DNA from 3 places in the Peribacillus sp. JNUCC41 genome. Region 2 is predicted to be linked to each of the others. Evidence: riboswitches for the same ligand, from Rfam matches in the RefSeq annotation. Region 2 holds a riboswitch; each other region holds the start of a gene.
What was found. Region 2 has a riboswitch for preQ1 ahead of JNUCC41_RS11355 (QueT transporter family protein). Riboswitches for the same ligand answer to the same signal wherever they lie in the genome.
Positions count from the first base shown of each region.

Region 1: linked by a shared signal. The riboswitch ahead of JNUCC41_RS02175 (VUT family protein) and the one ahead of JNUCC41_RS11355 (QueT transporter family protein) in region 2 are both predicted to bind preQ1.
Region 3: linked by a shared signal. The riboswitch ahead of queC (7-cyano-7-deazaguanine synthase QueC) and the one ahead of JNUCC41_RS11355 (QueT transporter family protein) in region 2 are both predicted to bind preQ1.

Region 1 covers NZ_CP062163.1:439,829-443,104, reverse strand. The annotation lists gene JNUCC41_RS02190 (HD domain-containing protein) at 1-167, shown strand, start outside; gene JNUCC41_RS02185 (SRPBCC family protein) at 407-847, opposite strand; gene JNUCC41_RS02180 (SRPBCC family protein) at 891-1,367, opposite strand; PreQ1 riboswitch class I at 1,584-1,626, shown strand; gene JNUCC41_RS02175 (VUT family protein) at 1,677-2,219, shown strand; gene JNUCC41_RS02170 (hypothetical protein) at 2,240-2,389, shown strand; gene JNUCC41_RS02165 (hypothetical protein) at 2,440-2,628, opposite strand; gene JNUCC41_RS02160 (hypothetical protein) at 2,747-2,977, opposite strand; gene JNUCC41_RS02155 (PadR family transcriptional regulator) at 3,136-3,276, opposite strand, start outside.
Region 2 covers NZ_CP062163.1:2,307,559-2,310,834, forward strand. The annotation lists gene JNUCC41_RS11345 (PAS domain-containing sensor histidine kinase) at 1-501, opposite strand, end outside; gene JNUCC41_RS11350 (TVP38/TMEM64 family protein) at 617-1,273, opposite strand; gene JNUCC41_RS11355 (QueT transporter family protein) at 1,395-1,880, opposite strand; PreQ1 riboswitch class I at 1,887-1,931, opposite strand; gene JNUCC41_RS11360 (YbaK/EbsC family protein) at 2,102-2,623, shown strand; gene JNUCC41_RS11365 (hypothetical protein) at 2,754-3,276, shown strand, end outside.
Region 3 covers NZ_CP062163.1:446,128-449,403, forward strand. The annotation lists gene queE (7-carboxy-7-deazaguanine synthase QueE) at 1-171, opposite strand, end outside; gene queD (6-carboxytetrahydropterin synthase QueD) at 164-634, opposite strand; gene queC (7-cyano-7-deazaguanine synthase QueC) at 634-1,299, opposite strand; PreQ1 riboswitch class I at 1,355-1,397, opposite strand; gene JNUCC41_RS02225 (methyl-accepting chemotaxis protein) at 1,583-3,262, shown strand.

The sequences.
Region 1 (3,276 bases), 1.9 Mb from region 2:
AATACGATTTACATCGGAAAAATAAAGTGCGCCTTATTGATCCTTCCGTTATTGAAGGAACCCAATTATTAAGAGCATCGAGTTTATCAGAGAGAGTCAAGAAAATGGGAATTGAAGCCTATAAAAAAGCTTCGAAGGGCATATATCTAAAAGTGATATCCGATTGAATGTTATGTTAAACCATATGGAAAATATAAAACTCAAGGATATTCATCCTTGAGTTTTTTCTCGGAAGCATTTAAGGTCTCCTCCTGTATGCTTTCTTTGACCTTGATTAAGGAAAAAAGGTAAGACTTATCAAAAGGAACAACATGCTTAAAAATCTTAAGTGCCATTGTGCCGGGAGTCAGGACGCCCAACTGCATTTTTAGTGATCTATCTAATCTGAACCAGCACCCTTTAAAAATTAAAAAATTATGGATGCTCTCAAAGTATTAACCCCATTTTCTAAGTAACCCTTTAAACACGTTAATGTATAAACCCAACCTTCCTTTTGTCCTATCATTTTATTTATCAATTCGGGGTCGTCCTCTTTCAAACCTGATTCGTTCACTTCAATAATTGTACTCATTTTATCCGACTCTTTTAGGGTAATTGTAACTATCGTTTCTTGATCATTTCCTCCCCATGCGAACACGATTTTCCTATTTTCCTCTACTTCCAATACATTAATAACCACTTCAGCATCGTATTCGTTATATCTCAATGTAAGCGTCCTGCCTTGTTCCCATCTTTCAGAACTCGATGAGAACCAGAAATTCCCGATTCTTTCTGGGTCCACTATGGCTTCAAACACTTCATTTGTTGGTTTGACTATTGTGAATTTCGTGATTATTTGCGTATCCATCACTATCACTCTCTTTCGATTTTTTTAAATTTTCCACTGTTACTTAATTATCCCGATCTACTGTTATCGGCGGCAGGGTCCGTCCAGTTTCAAGCAAGCTCTTCAGGTTACTTAGAATCGCTGGCCATCCATTATTCAAGCCTTCAAAGGTATGATCATCATATATAAAATCCGTCTCCAAAAGCTCCTCATGCCTAAGCGTTAACTTCACAGTCGTATCATCCATGGGCTGCAGTATAAAAGTGACACGAGTAGGCTGCTCGCGAGGTGTTTCTTCTCCTGTCATGTTCCAAGTGAACGAGAGCAGGTGCAGCGGCTCACACTCGAGTACTTTACCATGATCAGTAATACGCCCATCTTCCAGCATATATTTAACGCTTGAGCCTTCTTGCCAGTCAGACTGGACTTGGCATCCAAAATGGTACTTCTTCGTGACTTCACCGCTCGTCAGGGCTTCCCAAAGCTTCTCTGGTGTGGTCGCGATATAAATAGCATGAACAAACGATGGTTTTTTCATCATCTTTTTCCTCCTCGCGTTTATACTTCATATCAAGATCGTAACATTATTCTATCAATCATTGTCGGCTTTTCATATACTGCCCTTCAAGCAGTTTTCTGCGACAAAAGTCGGCAGAGTCATTGCATTGACCATTGTCCGATACAAGCGATATGGAAACTTCTTGATTTCCAATCGCTTTCAAGCTACGATAAATAAGGAAAATGATAATCCGCTCGGGCGGAAGAGGTTCTAGCTACCCTCTCAAAAAAACTAAGGGGAACAGTGCTCTTTCTTAGGGTGCTGTTTTTTCTGTATAAGGAGAATTAATAAATGTTAAGAATTTTATTGTATTTAGTATCCATCATCACGGCGAATGTGGTTACAGCAGCTTTTGCGCCCTTACATTTTGGCATGTTCATCATTCCAATGGGTACATTGCTCATCGGGGGAACCTTCATCTTTCGAGATCTCGTCCAGAATAAGTTCGGCCGCGCAAAAACCTATATATGTATCGTCATTGCACTTATTTTATCTGCGTGTGTATCATTTTTATTAGGAGATACGTTATTGATTGTATTTGCTTCCGCATTATCGTTCATGGTCGCAGAAACAGCGGATACCGAAATATATACCCGTTTAAAACTCCCGATGAGTTGGAGAGTGTTTTACAGCGGAATCGTTGGAGGGTTTTTCGATTCGGTGATATTTGTCGTGATTGGCCTAAGTCCATTGGGTGCCAATATATTGCCATGGGAAGCAGTACCCGCTGCGGTCATCGGCCAAATCATCGTTAAAACGATCATTCAGTCAATTGGTGCCGTACTGTTGGGACGAATCAACGTAGAGCTGGAGAAACGTGTAGTCTCCAGTTAAAGCTAGGAGGGATGCACTCGATGGATGGAACCAAAAAAGAAGAAGATAAATGCTATTGCCTCGAGGCCTTTCGTGAAAAATATGGCCCGCATGTTCAAGGGGATTGCATGAAGCTCTCTTGCGCCAATTATCGCAAGCATAAAGGAATAGACAAAAAAAGACCTAATTAGGTCTTTTTTTGTTGCGTGAATAGAGTAACTCACGAGTAAACGGTGCGAAATCATGAGTGCAGTATGAATTCACGAGTAAAAGTGCGAAATTCACGAGTAAAAGGTGCGAAATCGTGAGTGTAGTATGAATTCACGAGTAAAAGTGCGAAATTCACGAGTAAAAGTGCGAAACTCACGAGTAAAACAGCAAAATTCACGAGTAAAAGTGCCAAACTCACGAGTAAACGTTGCGAAATCATGAGTGTAATATGAATTCACGAGTAAAACAGCAAAATTCACGTGTAAAAGTGCAAAATTCACGAGTAAAAGGTGCGAAATCATGAATGCGGTATGAATTCACGAGTAAAAGTGCGAAATTCACGAGTAAACGTTGCGAAATCGTGAGTGTAGTATGAATTCACGAGTAAAACAGCAAAATTCACGAGTAAAACAGCAAAATTCACGAGTAAAAGTGCCAAACTCACGAGTAAAAGGTGCGAAATCGTGAGTGTAGTATGAATTCACGAGTAAAAGTGCGAAATTCACGAGTAAAACAGCAAAATTCACGAGTAAAAGTGCGAAATTCACGAGTAAAAGGTGCGAAATCATGAGTGCAGTATGAATTCACGAGTAAAAGTGCGAAATTCACGAGTAAACGGTACGAAAATCATGAATGCGGTATGAATTCACGAGTAAACAGCCCAAATTCGGCAAAAAAAAGCTTCCTGTGCCTCCAAGTAATGGGTGCAGGGAGCTTTTTATTTTGTTTAGAATTGCTCTGCGCTTTTCCGGACTAAATTTTCCAGGAAGTAAAAGCATTCTCGTTTCCGTTCAAGTTCGGTTTGTCCATTTTCGGTGACGTGATAATATTTCCTGCGGCCTGAATCTGACTCTTTCCAATGGCCTGT
Region 2 (3,276 bases):
GATTGTATCAAAGGTCTTGTGATTGCCATCGGGAAGAGGGACGATTTCCTCACACCTTGTGATTTCCCCTTTTACCCAAGTTTCTTCATCGGATACTTCACAGTAGATCAACGACTCTTTATAAAATTCTGAGTATTCCGCGAGCTCACTGTCTCTTTTTCCCTTATAGTCTACATGCTCCAATTGAAATAATTGCAGGCCGAAGGTATTGGATTCAAGCCAACGGCCATCACCATCCTTGAAGTTAACGAAATCCACCATTGAATTGATGAGTGTACGCCGACGTTGCTCCGCTTCTTTTAATTGCTTGAATTCTTCCCTTTTAGCTAAATAAAGATATAAAACCAAGCCTATTGATAAAAGGAAAACAAATCCTTCCGCTCTTTGAAGTTGAATGAAGACCTCTTTGTTTTGGATATTTGTAGTTAAAAAATAGTCGAACACGACTAGTGTAAGAATCCCGGATAGGATATATATTGCTAAGATGGAGCGTTTGGACATGGAGATTCTCCCTGATTTTAAGACATTTCTAAGGTAAAATTACATACACATTTTAACAAACTATCGGAAAAAAATATATGCAGAATCCTAAATAAAAAAACAGGGGCCAAAGTGGTCACCTGCTTTTTCTGAAAAAGGTTTGTTTCTTTTTCTTTTTTGCACGCTTATAGATAATGAAAAATAGTAAGAGGACGAGTGCAAGTGCTGCTAGTGTATATTGGTTCATTTCAACAGATAACAGTCCATATGGAATGAGTGAAAGGAAGAAAAAGTAAATAAGGTTACCAAGTGCCGTCGCTAATAAAAAATCCTTGAAAGTGACGGTGCTGACACCAGCTACCAAGTTAATTAAGCTTGTTGGGATCAGAGGGAAAATCCTGCCTGTAAAAACGTACATGAAGCCATGCTCGACAACAGTTTCTTGCCATTTTTCGCTAATTTTCTGTATGAGAAGCTCCTGAAACCAGTTTCTTGCTGCATAAAAAATGAAACCTGAGGCAACAACGCTTGTAAACCAACTCCATAGATATCCATATATGAATCCGAATATCGTGACATTGATGGTCAGGAGCAAAATTAAGGGGATGATTGTAAAAGAATTTTGTACAAACATCAATACGAATGTCACAATAAATGTAAGCAAAAGGTTTTCCTTCAAAATGCCAATAACAGAATCCAGATCACTTTTCCAAACCAAAGTGAATAACTCTGCATTATAGAAAATAAATATTGCGATTACCAATAGACCGATCATGGTCAGGATTTTTTTCAAAGGGCCACCACCATTCTTACTAGTAGTTTATCATTTTCGAGTTCATTAGTGAAAAAAAGAGCTGCCGCATCATTGCAGACAGCTCTTTCCATTATAGTGGGTTCACGACACGAAGATTCCATTAAAGCCACTTTTCAAACTGAATTCTTTTGTTCATTCCATAAATGATTGGCGCTCCAATCAAGAGGACAACGAATTCACCGACAGCCGTGGTCATCCAGCTTAACCAGAATGGGAAGCCCAGGGCAAGATTCAGCTCAATTGCAATTAAAAACATTGTGAACGTGAAAAAGATAATCGTGGCGATCATCCGTCCTTTAATGCCTTTTATGAACCGAGAAACAAAAATGACAAGCAATAAGGCGAGCAGAGATTGCCCCACCCCGAAAATCAAGTCATATGGGACCATCGGCGAAAAGAGCAGATTCGATATGAAGACTCCGCCGACGATACCGTAGATATACTTTTTATTGAATACAATCAGATGATTCAATATTTCCGGTACACGAAATTGGAACATCTGAAATGATATTGGTTGGAACACCAATGAGACCGCCACATACAAGGCAGCCAATAACCCGCTTATTACGAGTGTACGAACATTCATTTTACTCTCTCCCTAGTTTTTTATCGTGGGATGGTTACGAACCACGTTTAGGCGTTTGCCCGATGTTTAATAGTATCCCATGTAAGCTTGTTTCGTCAATTTGTAAAGAATGGTTTTAATTTATAAGTTTCCAAGCAGGGGGAGTAGCTCAATTGGATTTTGATTTATTGCAATGATGGATGATATTATTTCAATATGTACTTCAAAGGAGTGAATATAGGATGTCGATCGAGAGTGTCAAAAGCCATTTTAAACAATGGGATCGGGAAGGCGATGTAATGGAGTTCGAAACATCGAGTGCTACGGTGATTGAAGCAGCGGAAACCATCGGTGTTATCCCAGCGCGGATTGCTAAGACTCTTTCTTTTAAGGGAGAAGGTGAAAATGCCATTTTGGTTGTTGCCGCAGGGGACGCGAAAGTGGATAATAAGAAATTTCGTCAGACGTTCGGTTTCAAGGCACGTATGCTTTCACCTGAAGAAGTGCTTGCACAGACCGGCCATGCCATCGGAGGAGTTTGCCCGTTTGGTCTGGCAAATGATCTAGCTGTTTTTCTTGATGTATCGATGAAACGCTTTGATACATTGTTCCCGGCTTGCGGCAGTGCGAACTCTGCAATAGAACTTACACTCGCTGAATTATTTGAATATTCAGGTGCGAAGGATTGGGTGGATGTATGCAAAGGTTGGGAAGAGAAGGGGAATGAGGAAACGGCAGTAGGCAATGCAGTTAATGGCCATTGATGGTTTCAAAAAATCCACATGAATGGTATTGAGTCCACTACGGTGGACTTTATTTTAGTAGCGGCTGCATACATTTTCTATGATTAAAGCCGAAAACGGGCAGAAAGTGTTCCTAAGCGGAGGTTGAAAGATGTTAAATGGAAGCGAAAGAAAAAGCAATAGTAGCTATCTTAGTCTTAAAACTCTTTATGAAGAAAATATAACGGTTAAGAGCATTGCCCAGGAGCTTGAGTTTTGCCATAAAAATGATCTGGCACTGGATATTCAGAAAGCATTGGAAAAAAAGAATTTTGATATATTGGCAGTCCAAGATCAAGGGGAAATCATCGGTTATATCGAAAGGCAAGAACTAGATGAAGGAACCATTTCCGAATATTTGAGAAACTTTTCGCCAAGGGAAATGGTTTCGGATTCAACCCCTTTGATCCAGCTTCTCCAGATTTTTAAGAATAAAACAAGGGTGTTCGTATTAGAGAATAATTCGATTAAAAAGTTGATTACCCATGCTGACCTTCAAAAGCCTCCGATCAGGATGCTGATATTCGGATACATTACTTTATTGGAAATGAGGATGAGCGATATCATCCAGGATAGATTCGGCGATGGAAGCTGGTATCCAATGATCAGCGAAGACCGTTTAGAAAAGGCAACCG
Region 3 (3,276 bases), 1.9 Mb from region 2:
CATTTGGACTGTATCTTCCTTACCGGTGCCATCCCAAGTAAATGCGGAATCACACCAGGCACATGAATAATCGCATCCGGCCGTCCGAACAAACATGGTTTTTTGACCAATGACCATTCCCTCACCTTGGATGGTCGGTCCGAAGATTTCCATAACCGGGAGTTTACTCACTTTCCATCCACTCCCGTCTGGCTTCTGCATAGCTTGTCGGCGTTTCGTATAGTCGAACAAATTCGACTCTAGCACCCTCATATTCTTTTAATGAAAGGGCTTCGGCCATTTTTTCATAAATCCAGACAACCATATTTTCAGCTGTTGTATTCATGAGCGGCAGGGTTTCATTCAAATAACGATGATCCAGGTGGATTTCAATTTCATTTTTCCATATATCCTTGATGTCCCCGAAATCTATCATCAAACCGCGTGAATCCGTATATCCGCTCAATCCGAATATGACCTTATATGTGTGGCCATGCAGGTTCTTGCATTTCCCTTCATAGTCATGCAGATGGTGCGCCGCGTCAAAGGTGAATTCCTTACTCACGAGAACCCTCTTGGTTGTATACTTCAATTGGCTGCGCTGAATGTCTTCATCTATTTTTTGGAGTTTATCCACTATTGTAAAACCGTACATCATGAAAGCACCTTCCGTCTGCTTACATAGTCATCCAGTCCTTTTTTCCGCAGATTACATGCCGGACAATCTCCACAGCCGTCGGAGATGATTCCGTTATAGCAAGTCAGGGTCTTTTCGCGGACAAAGTCGAAGGCGCCAAGCTGATCCGCAAGCTCCCATGTTTCTTCTTTATTAAGCCACATTAGCGGCGTATCAATCACGAATGACTGGTCCATTGACAAGTTCAAGGTCACATTCAACGATTTAATGAATACATCGCGGCAGTCAGGATATCCGCTGAAATCCGTTTCACAGACACCGGTGACAATATGTTTAGCGCCAATCTGACTCGCCAGCACTCCTGCAAACGAAAGGAACAGCAAATTCCTCCCTGGTACGAAAGTCGACGGCAACTCCCCTTCTTCTCCATCCTCAACTGCAATATCACTTCTCGTCAATGCATTCGGTGCCAGTTGGTTCAACAGCGACATGTCAAGGATATGATGGTTCACGCCCAATTCCTTGGCGATGTTTTGAGCGCATTCGATTTCCAAGCTATGCCGCTGATTATAATCGAACGTCACCGCTTCCACTTCCTCAAATCTCTCCAATGCCCAGAACAGGCACGTCGTACTGTCCTGACCTCCGCTAAACACAACCACTGCCTTTTCTTTCTTCTTCATTTCTATAAAACTCCTTTTTACGGAAAAAAACAGCACCCTAAGAATAGAGCACTGTTTCTCCTTAGTTTTTTTGAGAGGGTAGCTAGAACCTCTTCCGCCTTAACGCGGAATATTATATTTTTCCAAGTCAATAGTAACTTGAAAACGATTATAAATCAAGATGAATAGATTTAGTGAATAGTAGAGCTGATGGAAAATTTGGTTATCTTTTCATTGCTTAAATATCCCATTATCCGTCCGATAAAATAGTGTGATTAAAATATCGATAAAGGGGTCCATTAATTTGAAAAGCATTAAAGGAAAGGTATTGGTGGCATTTTCACTCATCATATCTTTATGTGTCATCTTAGGAGCATTCAACATTTACAGCAGCAACAAGTCACTGGTATATTCCCAGGATATCATCGAAAAGGAACTTCCGCTTCTTATCCAAGATGAAAAGCTGCTATATAATCTAGCACAAAGAACCGCATTCGCCCGAGCCTATATTCTATATGGTGACAAGAGTTATAAAGAAAGGTTCTTACAATATACTGAAGACAGCAAGGTCATCCAGGAAGATCTCCTGGCTTCGAGCGACTCTGATAAAGTGAAGGCATTGATCGAGAAAAGCGGGGATTGGAGGTTGATGATTGTCGACCGGGTATTTCCACAATATGAAAAGGGAAATGAAGAACGAGCGAAAGAGATACTCAAAAATGAAGTGGCGCCAATCAGCAATGAAGTAATGGAGGGTTTCAAGGAGCTTGCTTCGGAACGCGAGGAATTGATTGTCGCTTCAGGTGAAACCGTCATCGCAAGCGGGAAATCGGTAAAGACGACAAGTATCATCATATCCATTGCGGCAGTCCTTATCGGCCTTCTGCTGGCGCTTGTGACTGCCAACCTCATTACCACCCCCCTCCTTAAAATCAGGGACAGGATGAAAATGGTGGCTGACGGAGAGCTTAATCATGAGCCCCTTGAGCAAAAGTCATATGATGAAATGGGCGAATTAACGGTATCCGCCAACCAAATGCAGAAAAACCTTCGTGATACGATCGAAAAAATGCTCGTTGTATCCGAATCCGTTTCCAACCAAAGTGAGAATCTGACTCAATCAGCAAATGAAGTCCAGCAGGGCAGCAAACAAATAGCCACTACCATGCATGAACTTTCGGAAGGTTCGGAGTCACAGGCCAACCGGGCAGCTGAAGTGGTTCGCATGATGGATGATTTCACCGGCAGAATCGAGTTGGCCCGCCTAGAAGGAGTGGATGTTGCTAAAAGTTCAACCGAAATCCTTTCCTTGACCAAGGAGGGCACCACTTTAATGCGCAGTTCGATCCAACAGATGCAATATATTGATGGGATTGTAAAAAATGCCGTAGAGCAAGTGAAAGGGCTCGATTCCCAATCGCAGCAAATTTCGCAGCTTGTACAGGTCATCAAGAATATATCCAATCAAACCAATCTATTGGCATTGAATGCTGCCATAGAAGCCGCTCGTGCCGGTGAACATGGCAAGGGCTTTGCCGTCGTCGCCGATGAAGTGCGGAAACTCGCTGAAGAGGTCACACACTCCGTTGGGGATATCACCAATATTGTCTCCGCCATTCAAACGGATTCAAAAACAGTCGTCCACTCCCTGGAAGATGGTTATGCACAAGTGGATGAAGGCACGAAACAGATCACGCTCACAGGCCAAACCTTTGAAACAATCAATCACTCTGTCGGGAATATGGAAATGAAAATACAGCATATAACAGACGAATTGAACTATATCTCCACAAATAGCAAAAATATCAATCAGGCTATCGAAGATATCGCCGCGGTGTCTGAAGAGTCCGCAGCTGGAATCGAACAAGTCTCCGCCTCTGCTCAGCAATCCAGCTCTTCAATGGATGAAGTAACGAATCATGCCAGTGAACTTGCATCTTCGGCAGAACTGCTGACTGAACAGGTTAGGAAGTTCCAATTATGACACTAGCAATTTCC